Linked DNA regions of Halioglobus japonicus. The protein of the gene in region 2 interacts with the protein of the main gene of each other region in a pairwise test. Links are inferred from orthologs where the notes say so. Each region holds a gene or a part of one and is shown on either strand. Other genes may lie near its edges.

Region 1 (3,308 bases), 3.8 Mb from region 2 along the record:
TCAGGCGAATCACCTCCACATCGGCGGCCAGGCTGTCGTCTCCGTAAAGCTCGGCGCCCAACTGGATGGGCGAACGCGAGGCCATGAGCGACTTGGGCCGGGTGTGCAGGGTGGAGCCGGCATAGCACAGGCGAGACACCCCTTCCGGGGCCAGGCTGTGGGCGTCGATACGCGCCACCTGGGGGGTGATATCCGCGCGCACGCCCATGGTGCGGCCGGAGAGCTGGTCGGTGAGCTTGAAGGTGAGCAGGTCGAGGTCCTGCCCCAGGCCAATCAGCAGGGAATCGGTGAATTCCACCAGCGGCGGAATCACCAGTTCGTAGCCCCAGGCCCGGAATAAATCGAGCAGGCGGCGGCGCAGGCGCTCTACCGTGGCTGCCTGTGCGGGAAGCACTTCCTCTATGCCGTCTGGCAATTGCCAGCGATCAACCGATGTCATCTGGAATCCTACCTGGAACCCTAGTTAAAAACGTAAAGCAAAAACACCCCCAGCAGCATGCTGCCGAGGCCGATGTTGCGAATCACGCGGTCTTCCATCTGCGCCACGAGCGCCAGCATGTTGCGCCAGCGATTGGGGCTGATGAAGGGCATCGCGCCCTCAATAATAAAAACCAGTGCCAGGGCCACCGGGAGAACCTGCCAAAAGTCCACTTTTTCCCCTCAAAAACGGCCAGACACAAAAAAACCGCGGCTTCATCGCTTGTGGCTCAAACGACAAATCCCACGGCTGCGGGATGCTACCACAGAATGGTGTCTGGAAGGGAATGGATTATGCTGTGAAAAAGGCGCGAAGTTGGGGGAGGACGATCACAGCGATAGTGAGACCCTGCGCCCATATGACGAGGCGAAACTTGGCATCAACCTGTGCTTTGAACGCCTCCAGGCGCGCATCCAGATATTCTCTTGTCACCAAATCTTCCATAGTGATCTTGAATGCCTCAGCAAGCATTTCACCCTGAGCTTCAGCCTGTTTACGGCTAAAGCCGGCCTCCTGTCGATGGCGGGCAGACTTCAGTGTATCAAATGTCGTTGTGGCCATGGAAAACCCCCGGATCGTACAGAGTAGTCCAATTCCCGCTCACGATGGAACATCAGAATGGACCACTCTGTGCAAGGATCATTTCCCGCCTGAAGAATCCTTCAAGTAGCGGAAGAACTCGCTATCGGGCTGCACCAGCAGCACGTCGCCCTGGCCCTGGAAGGATTCCTGGTAGGCCTTGAGGCTGCGAGTGAAGGAGTAGAACTCCGGGTCCTGGTTAAAGGATTCGGCGTAGATACGCGTGGCCTCGGCATCACCGTTACCGCGAATCTGCTCCGCGTCGCGGTAGGCGTTCGCCGCGATAACGGTGACCTCGCGGTCGGCCGCTGCGCGAATACCCTCGGCCAGTTCCTGACCCTGGGCGCGATGCTCACGGGCCTCCTTCTCACGCTCGGCATTCATCCGTCGGTATACGGAATCGGATACGTCGCGAGGCAGGTCGATCTGCTTCACGCGCACGTCGACCAGTTCAACACCGAGTTCGGTTTTCACCACGTCGCGCAGGTCGTTGGCCAGGTCTTCCATGAGCTCGTCGCGCTCACCGGAAACCACTTCCTGAATGGTGCGCACAGCCACCTGGTTACGCAGGCCGTCGTTAATCCGCTGCGCCAGCAGGCCCATGGCCCGGGCTTCTTCACCGTTGGTGGCGGTGTAGAACTTGGTGGTGTCAGACACGCGGAACTTGGCGTAAGAATCCACGATCAGGGCTTTTTTCTCCTGGGTGAAGAATGGCTCTGGCTGGGAATCCACTGTGAGTACGCGGCCATCAAACTTGCGCACGTTGTTCACGAACGGCACTTTGAAGTGTAGACCGGGTTGAATATCCGGGTTGACCACCTCACCGAACTTGAGCAGTACGCCGCGCTCGGTTTCCTTGATTACGTAAACGGATTTGCTGCCCACGAAGATCACCAGGGCAAACAGAATCATAAAGATCATATTGCGATTAGACATGATTAGCGCCCTCCCCGACGGCTGGAACTTCCGGCGGCGGCCGCATCGCGACGCAGCTGCTCAGTCACCTGGTTAGTGAGCTCACGCAGAGTGGCGGAATCAATGGTGGCCCCACCGGCGCTGCGGCTCTGGCTCTGCTCGGCAAGCTTGTCCAGCGGCAGGTACATCATGTTGTTGCCTCCTTCGACATCGACCATGACCTTGCTGGTATTGGTGTAGACGCCCTGTACCGCATCGAGGTACAGGCGCTCGCGGGTTACCTCTGGCGCTTTCTGGTATTCCGTCAGAAGCTTGTTAAAGCGGTCTGCCTCACCTTCTGCGTTGGCGATAACCTGCTCCTTGTAAGCGCTGGCTTCTTCCACCTGGCGCTGGGCCTGACCGCGGGCCTCAGGGACCACCGCGTTGGCGTAGGCCTGGGCTTCGTTCTTCACGCGCTCCTCGTCCTCACGGGCCTTGATCACGTCGTTAAACGCGGCCTCAACCTGGCTGGGGGCTTGGAATCGTCAACGTTCACGGTGGATACCAGGATGCCTGTTTCATACAAGTTCAGGTATTCCTGCAGGCGCTGCTTCACATCGATACCGATCTTGGCACGGCCCTCGGTGAGCACCAGGTCCATGCTGGTGCCGCCCACGACATGACGCAGGGCACTTTGCGCGGCGTGCTGCAGCGAGCGCTCCGGATCGCGCACTTTCAGCACGAACCTGGTGGGATCGTCGATCACGTACTGCAGGGAGAGCTTCACCTCGACAATGTTCTCGTCCTGGGTGAGCATGGTCTCGCTGAGCGTAGAGGCGCGAACCTTGGTGGTGTTGATTTTGATCACTTCGTCGATACCCGGCGGGTTCCAACGCAGGCCTGGCTGGCGGGTGTCGTGATACTTACCAAAGCGCAGCACCACGGCACGCTCCTGCTGGTCGACCTGGTAGAAGCCCAGCAGGCCCCACAGCAGCAGGCCTACCACAGCCACAATCACCATGGCCGCCCAGGGGAAACCCCCGCTGCCACCGCCGCGCGACGATGAACCGCCACCGAACATGCCGCCCAGTTTTTCCTGCAGCTTCTTCAGCGCTTCATCAAGATCCGGCGGCCCCTGGTTCCCACCACCCCATGGGTCGTTGGGTCCCTTGTTGTTACCGCCACCCGGTTCATTCCAGGCCATGTTGCAACTCCTTAATCCAAAGTCGAATGAGTCTACCAAATTTTAAAACCCTGGGGTCAGGTCTCTGATTTCTCAGACAAACCTGGGGGCAGGTCTTAAATGTCTGAGAAATTTAAGACCTGACCCCAGGTTTGTCTGAAACCCAGGCGTTAG
Region 2 (3,212 bases):
CCAAAACCAAATCCCGGATCAAGCAGTAAGCGTTCGCGGGGGATGCCTATCGCCTCACAGGCGGCTACCCGCGCTTCCAAAAAAGCGCCGACTTCATCCACCACGTTGGCGTATGTCGGCGCCGCCTGCATCGTATCCGGCTCGCCCTGCATATGCATCAGGCAGACTGGCAACCCCGTGTCGCGCGCCGCCTCCAGTGCACCCTCGCGCTGTAGCGCCCGCACGTCGTTAATCAAACCGGCACCCCGGGCAGCGGCCTCGGTCATGAGTTGCGGACTACTGGTGTCGATGGATATCACTACGTCAAGTTCAGCGGTAATACGCTCAACCAGTGGTAACACCCGATCCATTTCTTGTTGCGCACTCACCGGCGCTGCACCCGGGCGCGTTGATTCACCGCCGATATCCAGTATCGCAGCGCCAGCATCAACCATGTCCCGGGCCCGCTCTATGGCCAGCTCAGGGTCCAGATGATCACCGCGAAACAAGGTACCGCCGTCGGAAAACGAATCTGGCGTGGTGTTGATCACTCCCATTACTAAGGGGCGAGACAAATCGAGCATGCGCCCGGCGCAATCAAGCACCGGACGGGAGGGGGTAGATGGGTTCAAGAGAGTGCCGGCTCAGTGTTCGCCGGCGGGGCCACCAATGGTCGGGCCTGTGTCTCGGGAGTCGCCTTCATCGCTCTCAGAGGCTTCGGCGGACGGCGGCGGCGTGTTACCACCCGAAGTACCGTCCCAACCTGCGGGCTCACGGGGAGTGCGCCCCGCCATAATATCGTCGATCTGCTCTGAATCAATGGTTTCGTAGGTCATCAAAGCGTCGGCCATCATATGCAGCTTGTCGACGTTCTCTTCGAGGATACGCTCAGAGATGCCGTAGCACTCATCGATGATAGAGCGCACTTCCTCGTCGATCTGCTTGGCAGTTTCGTCGGACAAGGCCTGGTGCTGCTGGCCCGCGCTGCGACCCAGGAAAACCTCTTCACCGCCCTCGTCATACATCAGCGGCCCCATTTTTTCGGACAGACCCCACTTGGTGACCATCTGCCGGGCGATCTGGGTAGCCCGCTCAATGTCATTGGAGGCACCGGTGGTCACACCGTCTTTACCCAGGGTCATCTCTTCAGCGATTCGTCCGCCGAACAGACTGCAGATCTGGCTGATGATATGCCTGCGACTGTGGCTGTAGCGATCCTCCTCCGGCAGGAACATGGTCACACCGAGGGCGCGACCCCGGGGAATAATGCTCACCTTGTAGACCGGGTCGTGCTCCGGCACCAGGCGGCCAACAATAGCGTGGCCAGCCTCGTGGTAGGCCGTATTGCGCTTTTCGTCCTCGGACATAACCATGGATTTGCGCTCGGCGCCCATCATGATTTTGTCTTTGGCGAGCTCAAACTGCTGCATACCCACGGTGCGCACGTTGCCGCGCGCCGCAAACAGGGCAGCCTCGTTTACCAAGTTGGCCAGGTCAGCACCTGAAAAACCGGGCGTGCCGCGGGCAATTTTGGCGGGTTCTACATCTTCAGCCAGGGGTACTTTGCGCATGTGCACTTTGAGGATCTGCTCGCGACCGCGGATATCCGGCAGGCCCACAACCACCTGGCGGTCGAAACGCCCCGGGCGCAGTAACGCAGGGTCAAGCACATCAGGTCGGTTGGTTGCGGCGATGACGATCACGCCGTCATTCATCTCAAACCCGTCCATTTCAACGAGCAGCTGGTTTAGGGTCTGCTCGCGCTCATCGTGTCCACCACCGAGACCCGCGCCGCGATGACGACCGACCGCATCGATTTCGTCGATGAAAATAATACAGGGCGATTGCTTTTTGGCCTGGTCGAACATGTCACGCACCCGGGATGCACCGACACCGACGAACATTTCCACAAAGTCCGAACCGGAAATCGAGAAAAACGGCACTTTGGCCTCGCCCGCGATGGCCTTGGCCAGCAGGGTTTTACCGGTACCGGGTTGCCCTACCATAAGCACGCCGCGGGGGATGCGGCCGCCCAGTTTCTGGAAGCGGCTGGGGTCGCGGAGGAACTCTACCAGTTCCTGGACATCTTCCTTGGCCTCATCCACGCCAGCGACATCGGCAAAGGTCGTGGAAATCTGGTCCTCTCCCAGCAGCCTGGCCTTGCTCTTGCCAAAACTCATCGGGCCGCCACGGCCACCGCCGCCGCCCTGCATCTGGCGCATGAAGAACATGAATACCGCGATGATGATTAGAATCGGGAATGACGCCACCAGCAGCTGAGTCCAGACGCTTTGCTGCTCAGGCTTTTTGCCCTCGACGATCACATCGTGCTCCAACAGATCGTCAATCAGCTTGGGGTCTTCCACCATGGGGCGGATTGTCTCGAAGCGGCTGCCATCGCGACGCTCACCAGAAATGGTCAGGCCGTCAATGGTCACCTTCTGCACCTGGTCGCGCTGGATCTCGGTAATGAAGTCCGAGTACCCGACCTCCTCAGATGTGGCCTGGGGATTGAAGTTGTTGAATACTGACAACAACACTGCGGCTATAACGAGCCACAAAAGTAGATTTTTAACCATATCGCTCAACGATGTTTCCTGGTGTAGGTACGCACAGGGGCGGGAACTATATCACTGCCAATTTACTACAGTTGGGGTCGCCTGCCCATGTTTCAACCCCCGGTTATCTTGGGATTCACTCGTTTTACCGCCCCCTGAACCCCCTGGCCACCAGATAGACCTCGCGCGAGCGGGGCCTGGAGGCCTTGGGTTTGCGGGTCAGAACCTTGTCAAAGCTCTCCCGCGTGTCACGGAAAAGCTCGTCAAAACCTTCGCCCTGGAAGACCTTGGCCACAAATGACCCGCCTGGGGCGAGCACATTGCGCGCCATATCCAGTGCCAACTCGACCAGATACATGGACCTGGGCTGATCTACGGCTGTCACACCGCTCATATTAGGTGCCATATCAGAAACCACCAGATCGACCGGCGCATCGCCAATGGCGGCGAGGATCTCCTCAAAAACGGCTTCCTCGGTGAAATCGCCCTGGATGAATTCCACCCCGGCCAGGTTATCCATGTGCAAGATATCCGATGCCACAACGCGACCGTTGTGGCCTACCAGGTCAGCCGCCACCTGCGACCAGCCACCGGGGGCGCTACCCAGATCCACCACGGTCATACCGGGGCGGATCAGGCGGTCTTTTTCCTGTAATTCCAGTAATTTGTAGCAGG

What was found.
Region 1: the proteins of ftsH (region 2) and hflC interact in binary tests that used the Escherichia coli proteins (3 or more experiments, as listed by UniProt). The link is inferred for Halioglobus japonicus from one-to-one orthologs.

What each region holds. Positions count from the first base shown.
Region 1 is NZ_CP019450.1:118,065-121,372, forward strand. Bases 56-3,043 are described here. They hold hflC (protease modulator HflC), read right to left. Parts: upstream 1,994-3,043; coding sequence 1,118-1,993; downstream 56-1,117. Other genes in these bases: BST95_RS00555 (ATP phosphoribosyltransferase regulatory subunit), read right to left, coding at 56-439; BST95_RS00560 (DUF2065 domain-containing protein), read right to left, coding at 460-627; BST95_RS00565 (CCDC90 family protein), read right to left, coding at 770-1,039. In the rest of the region: more of BST95_RS00555, read right to left, coding at 1-55.
Region 2 is NZ_CP019450.1:3,949,140-3,952,351, forward strand. Bases 92-2,983 are described here. They hold ftsH (ATP-dependent zinc metalloprotease FtsH), read right to left. Parts: upstream 2,559-2,983; coding sequence 624-2,558; downstream 92-623. Other genes in these bases: folP (dihydropteroate synthase), read right to left, coding at 92-563; rlmE (23S rRNA (uridine(2552)-2'-O)-methyltransferase RlmE), read right to left, coding at 2,683-2,983. In the rest of the region: more of folP, read right to left, coding at 1-91; more of rlmE, read right to left, coding at 2,984-3,212. UniProt on the Escherichia coli protein: Acts as a processive, ATP-dependent zinc metallopeptidase for both cytoplasmic and membrane proteins. Plays a role in the quality control of integral membrane proteins.